One region of the Rahnella sp. R3(2024) genome, then DNA from elsewhere that is predicted to be linked to it. Evidence: predicted binding sites of a transcription regulator. Region 1 holds the regulator's gene; each other region holds the start of a gene.

The links. Region 1 encodes PurR, which represses purine synthesis genes. Its sites were predicted from a motif close to CANGCAAACGTTTGCNTG; they were not measured.
Region 2: purH (bifunctional phosphoribosylaminoimidazolecarboxamide formyltransferase/IMP cyclohydrolase) is a predicted target of PurR. The motif match lies at 1,896-1,913, and genes of this name have one in related genera.
Region 3: serA (phosphoglycerate dehydrogenase) is a predicted target of PurR. The motif match lies at 2,558-2,575, and genes of this name have one in related genera.

Annotation. Positions count from the first base shown of each region.
Region 1 covers NZ_JBHGBU010000001.1:3,959,142-3,963,534, reverse strand. The annotation lists gene ABSH60_RS18065 (NlpC/P60 family protein) at 84-998, shown strand; gene ABSH60_RS18060 (YnhF family membrane protein) at 1,163-1,252, opposite strand; gene purR (HTH-type transcriptional repressor PurR) at 1,586-2,611, shown strand; gene punR (DNA-binding transcriptional activator PunR) at 2,809-3,714, opposite strand; gene punC (purine nucleoside transporter PunC) at 3,851-4,393, shown strand, end outside.
Region 2 covers NZ_JBHGBU010000001.1:2,454,465-2,458,857, forward strand. The annotation lists gene purD (phosphoribosylamine--glycine ligase) at 1-73, opposite strand, end outside; gene purH (bifunctional phosphoribosylaminoimidazolecarboxamide formyltransferase/IMP cyclohydrolase) at 120-1,709, opposite strand; rRNA gene ABSH60_RS11165 (16S ribosomal RNA) at 2,393-3,935, shown strand; tRNA gene ABSH60_RS11170 (tRNA-Glu) at 4,078-4,153, shown strand; rRNA gene ABSH60_RS11175 (23S ribosomal RNA) at 4,377-4,393, shown strand, end outside.
Region 3 covers NZ_JBHGBU010000001.1:3,122,714-3,127,106, reverse strand. The annotation lists gene ABSH60_RS14010 (5-formyltetrahydrofolate cyclo-ligase) at 1-262, shown strand, start outside; gene asr (acid resistance repetitive basic protein Asr) at 521-934, shown strand; gene serA (phosphoglycerate dehydrogenase) at 1,237-2,475, opposite strand; gene rpiA (ribose-5-phosphate isomerase RpiA) at 2,825-3,487, opposite strand; gene ABSH60_RS13990 (LysR family transcriptional regulator ArgP) at 3,715-4,393, shown strand, end outside.

The DNA.
Region 1 (4,393 bases):
AATTCGTGCTGTTTTGTCTGGTTCTTTTAGGCAATACTCTGACATCTCTGATGTTTAACCTAACCACCTATGGTAACGAAGCTATGCGCTTACTGTTCACGCTTTTTGTGCTGCTCTTTACCCAGCTGTTTCTGAATATTGCTCATGCGTCACCGCAGAGTCGTGTTTCTGCCGATCAGCGAAAGAGTCATGTTAATCAGGTTGCCCCTGAGGAACGTCGAAAGCGAAAAACGGTTGCAGCGAAAACCACTAAAAAAACCAAAGTGGCACCGGTGAAAGAACAACAGAGTCAGGAAAAAAATGCCAGTAAGAGAGTCAAAAGCACCGAACTGGTGACGCGAAAGGCCTCTTCTGTCAAAACAGTGAAAACGACGCGGGCTGAAAGTAAGGCCGAGAGTAAGAAAGAAAAAACACTCAAAACCACCAGAGCTGAAACCAAAGCAGATAAGAAAAGTAAAACCCGGGCTTTGGCGAAAAACACCACCGCAAAGACCAGCAAGAAAGAAGCGTATGGCCGACACCGAAAAGGCAAGAAATTAGCCGAAGAAGACAGCAAGCCCATTACGTTAAGCGCGACCCACAAGAAACGTTATCAGCATGCTCAGCAAACGGCGATGACCAAGCTGATGCACCAGGTCGGCAAACCTTATCGCTGGGGTGGTACCTCACCCAATACCGGTTTCGATTGCAGTGGTTTAGTGTATTACGCGTATAAAGATCTGATTCGTATCAAAATGCCACGCACCGCCAACGAGATGTACCACCTGCGCGATGCCGCACCGGTGAAACGCGGTGAACTGGAGTCCGGCGATCTGGTCTTCTTTAGAATTAATAACCGCGGTGCCGCGGACCATGTCGGGGTATACGTCGGTAACGGCAAGTTTATTCAGTCTCCGCGTACCGGTGAAGACATCAAAATTACCTCACTGGGCGACGATTACTGGCAAGATCATTATGTAGGTGCACGTCGGGTAATGACCCCGAAAACGATCCGATAATAAGCAGTTCGTTAAATTTGAAGTTCCGCTAATCATCACTGAATAGCATTTAACGAAGCGTTTGTGCAGGGAAGAATGTCGGCGAAAAAGGGTCAATGTGCAAAATTGAAAAAGGGCGATCCCTGTATAGGGTTCGCCCTTTTTGTTGCCCGATGACAGAGCTTTTAGTTCATCACTGCGGTGAAGCTGAAAGCGATAATCATAAGCAACGCGCAAACGGTGGTAATCAACGACAATTTCAGATTACTGTCCATAAAACCCCCTTACGGATCAATTGTGGCGTTTCATTAAGCCACATAAAATGTGTGCCAACGCATTTTCTCATACTTCATCGCTAAAATCCCGCGTTGATTCATGCGCGATATTCCACAATAACACTTCCACTTTGCTGCATTATAAGAGAAAATTGTCGGTTACCACGCCTGTGTGCCGGTCGATTTCACCCGAGAGCGTTTTGCGCCTCACTCTGACGAATCCACCCAACGATTTCACTGCCTTTTTAAAAGCTCGCAGTGAAATCCACGCAAGCAAACGATTAACATAATGCTAACGTGCTGAAACACGTGAGTTCAGGAGTCATTGTTTACATGGCAACGATTAAAGATGTCGCTAAGCGCGCTGGCGTTTCCACCACAACCGTGTCGCACGTCATCAATAAAACACGTTTCGTCGCCGAAGACACCAAAACCGCGGTTCTGCTGGCTATCAAAGAGCTTCACTACTCGCCAAGCGCCGTTGCGCGCAGCCTGAAGGTCAATAACACCAAAACCATTGGCCTGCTGGCGACCTCAAGTGAAGCGCCCTACTTTGCCGAAGTCATTGAAGCCGTTGAAAACAGCTGTTTCTCCAAAGGCTACACGCTGATTTTGTGTAACTCGCATAATAATCTGGAGAAACAACAGGCCTATCTGCAAATGCTGGCGCAAAAACGCGTCGACGGCTTGCTGGTAATGTGCGCGGAATATCCGGATGAACTGCTGAATATGCTGGAAGAATACCGCTCCATTCCGATGGTCGTCATGGACTGGGGCGAGGCGCGCAAAAACTTCACTGACAGCATTATCGATAACGCCTTCGAAGGCGGTTATATGGCCGGTCGTTATCTGATTGAACGCGGGCATCGTGATATTGGCGTGATCCCAGGGCAACTGGCGCGTAATACCGGTGGCGGTCGGTTCCAGGGTTTCGTCAAGGCGCTGAACGAAGCCAACATTCCTCTGCGCGAAGAGTGGGTAGTTCAGGGTGATTTCGAACCGGAATCGGGGTATCAGGCGATGCACAAAATCCTGATGCAGAAACAGCGCCCTACTGCTGTTTTCTGTGGCGGTGATGTGATGGCGATGGGGGCTATCTGTGCGGCAGATGAGCTCGGTTTACGCGTACCGCAGGATATTTCGGTGATCGGATATGACAATGTGCGAAATGCGCGTTACTTCTCTCCGGCATTAACCACTGTGCATCAGCCGAAAGAGCGTCTGGGCGAAATGGCGTTTACCATGCTGCTGGACAGAATTATCAGCAAACGCGAAGAATCACAGACCATTGAGGTCCATCCCAAACTGGTCGAGCGCCGGTCAGTAGCCGACGGCCCTTTCCGCGATTATCGCCGTTAACAAAAATCTGACGCCTGCCTGTGCAGGCGTTTTTTCTCGTCCCGATCAATACTGGCTTCCGGTATCAGCAGCGTTTAAACAGAGACGATGAGGGTATTAACTCCCATCAGGCCAATGCGGGGATAAGAGTTACGTTCTGACCAAACATTTATCACACCAGTAAACATCCGCCTCCCGGAGAGGTGGATGTTTATTTTCTAATCCCGTAACCATTCCTGATTCATCGTTTCTGTATCGCCCATATATTCCAGCAGCCAGGCCAGCGAAGGAGAGGAGTTACTCTGATCCCACGTCAGGCAACACGGGCTGTCAGGGAACGTATTCTCCAGCGCCAGAACCTGTAATTTCTGCTGTTCAATCTGATGACTCACGCGATGAACCGGCATCATCCCTACGCATAAACCTTCGCTCAGACACTCCAGCGCGCAAGTCCAGTCAGGCACGACCAGGCGCCGCTGATTATCCAGCGTCCAGGTATCACGCTTGGGTAAGGTGCGCGAAGTATCCTCCAGACACAGCGCCGGATAAGGCCGCAGTTGGTCATCGTTCAGCCTGCCGGAGAGATGCGCAAGCGGATGCTGAGGGCTGACGACACAGTGCCAATCCATAAAACCCATATCGCGAAAACTGAAACGCCCGCCCACCGGCACCGCCCGCGTCGCGCCAATTGCCACGTCTGCGCGGCCATCGACCAGCGCATCCCAGACGCCGTTAAATACTTCGGAATGAATGATAAGTTCCGTATCGGGGAAATGACGGTAGAAATCGAGCACCAGCCGCCGCGTTCTGGCGGGTTTCACAATTCGGTCTACCGCCACCCGCAGCTCGCCACGCCAGCCGTTTGCGACCTGCTGGCACTGCCGACGCGTAGCTATCATTTTTTTTGTCAGAATCCGTGCTTCATCAACGAAAACTTTTCCGGCAGGCGTCAGCACCACGTCACGGTGACGCCGTTCAAACAAAGGAACAGCCAGCCAGTTCTCCAGCTGACGAACGGTATAGCTGATGGCAGAAGGCACACGGTGAAGATCCTGCGCTGCTGCGCTGAAACTACCGGTACGTGCTACCGCATCAACTACTTCAAGGGCGTATTCTGACCACATCACTTAGCCTTCAATATTTTTCACAGCAGATTGCAAATATTAGCGTTTCACAAGACTGTTATCAAAGCGTTAAACTCTGCATCCCAACTGTTTTCTGCATCACATCATCTGCAATACATAAATTAACGAGACAAAAATGAAACCCTCCTTTGGATTTATGCTCTATCTCGCCGGATTGAGCATGCTCGGCTTTTTAGCCACAGATATGTATCTTCCCGCCTTCAGCGCGATGCAAATCAGCCTGATGACCAGTCCGGGCATGATCAGCGCCAGCCTGAGTATTTTCCTCGGTGGTTTCGCGATCGGACAACTGCTCTGGGGCCCCCTCTCCGACCGCATTGGCCGTAAACCGGTGCTGCTTATCGGCCTGACGCTGTTTGCCATTGGCTGTCTGGGTATTTTGTGGGTGGAAAATGTGCGTGCGCTGCTGGCGCTGCGTTTCTTACAGGCCGTTGGTGTGTGTGCCGCCGCAGTCACATGGCAGGCGATCGTCGTTGACCGTTTCTCACCGGATGTGGCAAAAAAAACCTTCGCCAGCATCATGCCGCTGGTCGCACTCTCGCCGGCTCTGGCACCGCTGCTCGGCGCATGGGTACTGAATCACTTTGACTGGGAAGCGATTTTCGCTCTGCTGACGGGGGTTACGGTGATCCTCCTTATCACCACGTTGACCTTGCGT
Region 2 (4,393 bases), 1.5 Mb from region 1:
CCAGAGGTGACTGCGATGCCTTCCATGCCAGTGCATGTTCACGCCCGCCGTTACCGATAATTAAAATATTCATTCGAAGACTCCGGATGAGCGGGCGCATCGCACCCGCTAAAAGAAAATTAATGACGGAAGTGGCGCATATCGGTAAACAGCATCGTAATGCCGTGTTCGTTAGCCGCAGCGATCACTTCATCGTCACGGATAGAACCACCTGGCTGGATAACGCAGGTAATGCCGACGGCTGCTGCGGCATCGATCCCGTCGCGGAACGGGAAGAAAGCGTCGGAGGCCATTACGGAACCGGCAACTTCCAGACCTTCATCGGCGGCTTTAATACCGGCAATTTTGGCGGAGTAAACGCGGCTCATCTGCCCAGCGCCGATACCGATGGTCATTTTGTCACGCGCATAAACAATGGCGTTGGATTTGACGAATTTTGCCACCTTCCAGCAAAACAGCGCATCTGTCAGTTCCTGCTCAGTCGGCTGGCGCTCAGATACCACGCGCAGATCGGCCGCTTCAACCATACCCAAATCACGATCCTGAACCAGCAGGCCGCCGTTAACACGTTTGAAGTCGAGCGCATTCTGGCGATCTTGCCACTGGCCGCAGGTCAGCACGCGGACGTTTTGTTTCGCGGCGGTCAAAGCGAGTGCGTCGGCACTGACGGATGGCGCGATGATCACTTCCACAAACTGACGGCTGATGATGGCTTTTGCCGTTTCAGCATCCAGTTCGCGGTTAAAGGCAATAATGCCGCCGAAAGCCGATGTCGGGTCAGTCTGATAGGCGCGCTCGTAAGCGGCCAGAATGTTGTTGCCGACAGCCACGCCGCAAGGGTTGGCATGTTTAACGATAACGCAGGCGGGCTCCGAAAATTCTTTCACGCATTCCAGAGCTGCGTCGGTATCCGCAATGTTGTTATAGGAAAGCGCCTTGCCCTGAAGCTGAGTCGAGGTAGCAACCGACGCTTCACTGACGTTCTCTTCTATATAGAAGGCAGCGTTCTGGTGGCTGTTCTCGCCATAACGCATATCTTGTTTCTTTATATAGCTAAGATTCAGCGTGCGCGGGAACTGGCCGGAAGCTGATTCAGTATCGCCGTGATAAGCCGGGACCATTGTGCCGAAGTAGTTCGCAATCATGCCGTCGTAAGAAGCCGTATGCTCGAAGGCTTTAATCGCCAGATTGAAACGGGTCGCCAGCGTCAGCGAGCTGCCATTGGCATCCATCTCGGCAATGACAGCATCGTAGTCACTGCTTTTTACTACGATCGCCACATCTTTATGGTTCTTTGCTGCTGAGCGAACCATGGTCGGGCCGCCGATATCAATGTTTTCTACGGCATCTTCCAGTGAACAGTCCGGGCGCGCGACGGTTTGTGCGAACGGATAAAGATTAACGACCACCATGTCGATTGGCGCAATAGAATGCTGCGCCATAATTTCATCATCTTTCCCGCGACGACCGAGGATCCCACCGTGTACTTTCGGGTGCAGGGTTTTGACGCGTCCATCCATCATTTCCGGGAAACCCGTGTAGTCAGACACTTCAGTGACTGGCAGACCGGCTTTAGCCAACAGGCTGGCGGTACCGCCAGTGGAAAGCAATTCAACACCACGCGAAGACAGGGCCTGGGCGAATTCTACGATACCGGCTTTGTCAGAAACACTGAGCAGGGCGCGGCGGATTGGACGAGATTGTTGCATGGTGGTTATATCCTTGGCTTTGGAGTCGCAGTAAAGAGCGTTATCTGAATGCAATGATGCTTTTCTTCTCTCTATATAGAGCAATTCGCAGAAAAACGCGGGATTGAACTCAGATAACTTCCCTTCGGCGACTGACTTTTCATTTATCACCCGTAAAGGGCAATGAAAACTGACGCGCGAAATTGTAGCGAAAACGATTGCGCGACGCTCGCAAAATTTGAGATTCCTGTGCCTCTGTGGATAAATCTGTGCAAAAGACGGTATAAGCAGTGTGTTTGCTGTGTAATGCAGCAAACGGTGTTTTTTCTTAAAATTACCTCTTGCGGCCTGCTCAGAACTCCCTATAATGCCGCTCCATCGACAGGGAACAACGTGAACAACATCACGAAGTAACCGGGTCGGAAATATTAAAAGCAGTGATGACCGGATGAAATAAACGGTTGACACTGAATGAGGAAAGCGTAATATACGCCACCTCGAGTTAGCAAGCGAAAGCGCGTAACTCACTGCTCTTTAACAATTTATCAGACAATCTGTGTGGGCACTCACAAGACGATATCAGCCACCTCGGTGGCAAAAAATATCAAGTCTTAAAGAGTGACCAAGCAGTAATTCATTTTAGTGAATTATTACGAAAGTTAATTTTTGAGCACCGCTTAACGTGTTTAAGCAAATCGAACTTTTAATTGAAGAGTTTGATCATGGCTCAGATTGAACGCTGGCGGCAGGCCTAACACATGCAAGTCGAGCGGTAGCACAGGAGAGCTTGCTCTCTGGGTGACGAGCGGCGGACGGGTGAGTAATGTCTGGGAAACTGCCTGATGGAGGGGGATAACTACTGGAAACGGTAGCTAATACCGCATGACCTCGCAAGAGCAAAGTGGGGGACCTTCGGGCCTCACGCCATCGGATGTGCCCAGATGGGATTAGCTAGTAGGTGGGGTAATGGCTCACCTAGGCGACGATCCCTAGCTGGTCTGAGAGGATGACCAGCCACACTGGAACTGAGACACGGTCCAGACTCCTACGGGAGGCAGCAGTGGGGAATATTGCACAATGGGCGCAAGCCTGATGCAGCCATGCCGCGTGTGTGAAGAAGGCCTTAGGGTTGTAAAGCACTTTCAGCGAGGAGGAAGGGTTCAGTGTTAATAGCACTGTACATTGACGTTACTCGCAGAAGAAGCACCGGCTAACTCCGTGCCAGCAGCCGCGGTAATACGGAGGGTGCAAGCGTTAATCGGAATTACTGGGCGTAAAGCGCACGCAGGCGGTTTGTTAAGTCAGATGTGAAATCCCCGAGCTTAACTTGGGAACTGCATTTGAAACTGGCAAGCTAGAGTCTTGTAGAGGGGGGTAGAATTCCAGGTGTAGCGGTGAAATGCGTAGAGATCTGGAGGAATACCGGTGGCGAAGGCGGCCCCCTGGACAAAGACTGACGCTCAGGTGCGAAAGCGTGGGGAGCAAACAGGATTAGATACCCTGGTAGTCCACGCTGTAAACGATGTCGACTTGGAGGTTGTGCCCTTGAGGCGTGGCTTCCGGAGCTAACGCGTTAAGTCGACCGCCTGGGGAGTACGGCCGCAAGGTTAAAACTCAAATGAATTGACGGGGGCCCGCACAAGCGGTGGAGCATGTGGTTTAATTCGATGCAACGCGAAGAACCTTACCTACTCTTGACATCCAGAGAATTCGCTAGAGATAGCTTAGTGCCTTCGGGAACTCTGAGACAGGTGCTGCATGGCTGTCGTCAGCTCGTGTTGTGAAATGTTGGGTTAAGTCCCGCAACGAGCGCAACCCTTATCCTTTGTTGCCAGCACATAATGGTGGGAACTCAAAGGAGACTGCCGGTGATAAACCGGAGGAAGGTGGGGATGACGTCAAGTCATCATGGCCCTTACGAGTAGGGCTACACACGTGCTACAATGGCATATACAAAGAGAAGCAAACTCGCGAGAGCAAGCGGACCTCATAAAGTATGTCGTAGTCCGGATTGGAGTCTGCAACTCGACTCCATGAAGTCGGAATCGCTAGTAATCGTAGATCAGAATGCTACGGTGAATACGTTCCCGGGCCTTGTACACACCGCCCGTCACACCATGGGAGTGGGTTGCAAAAGAAGTAGGTAGCTTAACCTTCGGGAGGGCGCTTACCACTTTGTGATTCATGACTGGGGTGAAGTCGTAACAAGGTAACCGTAGGGGAACCTGCGGTTGGATCACCTCCTTACCTAAAGATACGCATTGTGCAGTGTCCACACAGATTGTCTGATGAAATTAATGAGCAAGAGCACCTGTTGATGCGGTAAGGGCAACCTTACGCTGATGCGAAAAGTGCCAAACCACGGCGTGGTCTGGTGCGGATTTTTCGTGTCCCCATCGTCTAGAGGCCTAGGACACTGCCCTTTCACGGCTGTAACAGGGGTTCGAATCCCCTTGGGGACGCCACTCCGATAATGTGTGAAAGACATTATCACCGAATATCTTAAAGATGACTTTAACGAGTCGTGTTTAAGATATTGCTCTTTAACAATCTGGAACAAGCTGAAAATTGAAAGTTTACAGCTGAACATCACTCTCCGTAGAAGTACTGAGTGGTGGATTAGTCTGTAACAGAGTCTCTCAAATAATCGCAGCGCGACGATGTCTTTAAGACACCTTCGGGTTGTGAGGTTAAGCGACTAAGCG
Region 3 (4,393 bases), 840 kb from region 1:
ACCAGGTCTGGATGTCACGCAGGTGATTCCACTCTCACGACTGGATATTATCCTGACGCCGCTGGTTGCGTTCGACAATCACGGGCAGCGCCTGGGTATGGGCGGAGGTTTTTATGACCGCACGCTGGAGCACTGGCAGGATGGCGGGCCCTATCCGATTGGGTTAGCGCATGACTGTCAGCAGGTCGATGCGTTGCCAGCCGAGCACTGGGACGTACCTTTGCCGGAAGTCATTACACCCGGAAAAATATGGACGTGGTAAAAAACCGTCCCGGATCCTGATGCCTGCACATGACAGCGTACCACCCTCTTCAGTATGTTGTAACTAAGTCTCTAAAAAACCAGCCACAATACATACAACCCAATCAACGCATTGAAATACATGTTATTTTTCATTTATACATAGCGTTACACGCCGAAACCATTCACTCACGGACAACCTGAGCCGACACGCATACTATTCTCTCATCGGCCCCGCAGTGGGGTAGACACACAAACCAAAATTCTTGAGGAATAAACGATGAAAAAAGTATTAGCTCTGGTTGTAGCCGCTGCAATGGGCCTGTCTTCTGTCGCTTTCGCTGCTGAAACTACAGCAACTCCGGCGCCTGCTGCGACCACAACAACGGCAGCTCCGGCTCATGCCACCAAGCATAAAGCCCACAAGAAACCTGTTCAGAAAGCTCAGGCAGCCAAGAAACACAAAAAAGCAGCCAAAAAAGCGCCAGTGGCTCAGAAAGCACAAGCGGCTAAAAAACACGTGAAGCACGCTAAGAAAGCAGCTCCGGTTGCTCAGAAAGCCCAGGCTGCCAAGAAACACGTGAAACACGCTAAGAAAGCGGCTCCGGTTGCTCAGAAAGCCCAGGCTGCCAAGAAACACGTGAAACATGCTAAGAAAGCTGCTCCGGCTGCAAAAGCAACACCAGCAGCATAAGAAGTAAACCAGAAGTCTTTGTGAACGCATCTGCTCACATTTATCAAGACTGAATAATTTAACACCCGGTTCGCCGGGTGTTTTTTTCTCCAGTGTCTATCCGGAGGTACTGACAGATGATGCTGCGCCGCTACCTGTTCGAAATCACCTTTTCATCCATGATCCTCTGCGGATTGATCACCCTCTCCTTTTACTTCTGAAACGTGAAGCGCCTTCCAGGACGCTTAAACGCCTGACACCCCATTTTATGCAGACACAAAAAAACCGCCTTTCGGCGGCTTTGTCATTTATGGCTGATACGATCAGTAGAGCAAACGGGCACGAATGGTTCCCGGTATCGCTTTCATCAGCTGTAACGCGGTAGTCAGCGTCGCGATATCTGTTTCCGCATCGATAACCACATAACCAATTTCCGGGCTGGTTTGCAGATACTGCGCGGCGATGTTGATGCCCTGCTCCGCAAAAATCTGGTTGATGCTGGTCAGCACGCCCGGACGGTTTTCGTGGATATGCAACAGACGGCTGGCTTTCTCAGTGTGTGCTGGCAAAGAGGCTTCGGGGAAGTTAACCGCTGACAGTGTTGAACCGTTGTCAGAGTATTTCGCCAGTTTGCCTGCCACTTCGAGGCCGATACCTTCCTGCGCTTCCATGGTCGAACCGCCAATGTGCGGCGTCAGCAGCACGTTGTCGAATTCACACAGCGGAGAATTGAAAGGATCGCTGTTGGTCGCTGGCTCTTCCGGGAAGACGTCGATCGCCGCACCGGAAAGATGTTTGCTGCGCAGTGCATTGCACAGAGCAGGAATGTCGATGACCGTTCCGCGCGAGGCGTTGATCAGCAGCGCGCCCGGCTTCATCTGCGCCAGCTGCACTTCAGAAATCATGTCTTTTGTCCCGGCGGTTTCGGGCACATGCAGCGTCACGACGTCGCTGGTATTGAGCAGTTCCTGCAACGAAGCAATAGGCTGCGCATTACCCAACGGCAATTTGCTTTCGATGTCGTAGTAGAACACGCGCATCCCGAGGCTTTCTGCCAGGATGCCCAGCTGCGTACCGATATGGCCGTAACCAATGATACCCAGACGTTTGCCGCGTGCTTCAAATGAACCGACGGCCAGCTTGTTCCAGATACCACGGTGCGCTTTCGCATTCGCTTCAGGAATACCGCGCATCATCAGCAACATTTCACCCAGCACCATTTCGGCTACTGAGCGGGTGTTAGAAAACGGTGCGTTGAACACCGGAACACCGCGACGCGTGGCGGCTTTCAGATCAACCTGATTGGTCCCGATACAGAAACACCCAACAGCCACCAGTTTTTCTGCTGCCTGGAACACTTCTTCGGTCAGCTGAGTACGCGATCGGAGTCCAACAAAGTGCGCATCACGAATCGACTCTTTCAGCGATTCTGTATCTAAAGCACCTTTGTGAAATTCAATATTGGTGTAACCCGCGGCACGGAGTGTATCAACCGCACTTTGGTGGACGCCTTCCACTAACAAAAATTTAATCTTGTCTTTCTCAAGTGATACTTTTGCCATTTCCCGACCCTATATTTTCTGGCTGAATTCGAACTGCGAGGTGATTGCTCACAGCCAACATAACAAAAAATCCGCCATCATCAATACAAACGATTGCCTGCCAGGCAGCAGAAGGCTCACCGTGCCTGTTGGTTTTTAGCATTTCATGCTGGTTAGATTTTACAGCGCCAGACGTTCAGGAGGAGAAATACTGAAATGTGACATAAGTCACCAAATTAAAGCCTTTGAAGAAAAGATGATTCAACCAGAAAATTATCATCTTCATAACATTGCGTTATGACAGCGGGATGACAAGGCGGAGGCTGGCTGCTTTGGGGAAAAGCAGCCAGATCTTCTGCTTATATCGTCATTACTTCAGTTTAACGGTTTTCACGCCTTCGGAAGTCCCGACCAGCGCCACGTCTGCGCCACGGTTTGCGAACAGGCCAACGGTCACCACACCGGCAATGCTGTTGATCTTATTTTCCATCGCGACGGCATCCAGAATGTTCAGGTTATGCACATCGAGGATCACGTTACCGTTATCTGTCAGCACATTCTGACGGTATTCCGGCAGGCCGCCGAGTTTCACCAGCTCACGTGCAACATAGGAGCGCGCCATCGGGATCACTTCCACCGGCAGCGGGAATTTACCCAGCACATCGACCTGTTTGGAGGCATCCACAATACAGATGAATTTTTTGGCAATCGCCGCAATGATTTTTTCGCGGGTCAGCGCTGCGCCGCCGCCTTTGATCATTTGCATTGAACCGTTGATTTCATCTGCGCCGTCGACATACACATCCAGCGAATCGACTTCGTTACTGTCGAAAACATGGATGCCAAGGCTTTTCAGTTTTGCGGTAGACGCGTCGGAGCTGGAGACTGCGCCTTCGATTTGGCCTTTGATGGACCCCAGTGCATCAATGAAATGCGCGGCGGTGGATCCGGTACCAACACCGACAATGGTGCCCGGCGTAACGTAATCCAGTGCGGCCCAGCCGACTGCTTTCTTCAATTCTTCCTGCGTCATAATGGCTTCTCTGTCTGATAACCCGAAAGTGGCGTGAATAGTTCGGTGAAACGAATTGTGCCGGTGATTATAAAGCATGTCCCGGCAGATTGGGCAGCCAAGAGCGTGACCAGCTCACACTTATTAAGTGCAATTGCGCTGCAAACACCAAGATTTTCCTCACCACAAAAACTGACAAACTGTGGCATAGTGTCCGGATAATATTGAACCCAAGGGACAGAACTCCGATGAAACGCCCGGACTATAGAACGTTGCAGGCACTGGACGCGGTCATCCGTGAGCGCGGTTTTGAACGCGCCGCACAGAAGCTATGCATCACACAATCGGCCGTCTCTCAGCGTATTAAGCAACTGGAAAATTTATTCGGCCAACCGCTGCTGGTGCGTACCGTTCCACCCCGCCCGACCGAGCAGGGACAGAAATTACTGGCCTTGCTGCATCAGGTGGAATTGCTGGAAGAAGAGTGGCTGGGCAGTGACAGCAACAGCGACAGTAATGATACGCCACTGCTGCTTTCGCTGGCGGTCAACGCCGACAGTCTGGCGACCTGGCTGTTACCGGCGCTGAAATCGGTGCTGGTCGACTCCCCTATCCGCCTGAATTTGCAGGTCGAAGATGAAACACGCACACAGGAACGTCTGCGTCGCGGTGAAGTGGTCGGTGCGGTGAGTATTCAGCCACAGCCGCTGCCGAGCTGTCTGGTCGATCAACTGGGCGCGCTGGACTATCTGTTTGTCGGTTCCAAACCCTTTGCCGATCGCTACTTCCCGAACGGCGTCACCCGCTCCGCCTTGCTGAAAGCGCCTGCGGTGGCGTTTGACCACCTCGACGATATGCATCAGGCCTTCCTGCAACAGAACTTCGATTTGTCGCCGGGCAGTGTGCCGTGCCATATCGTTAACTCGT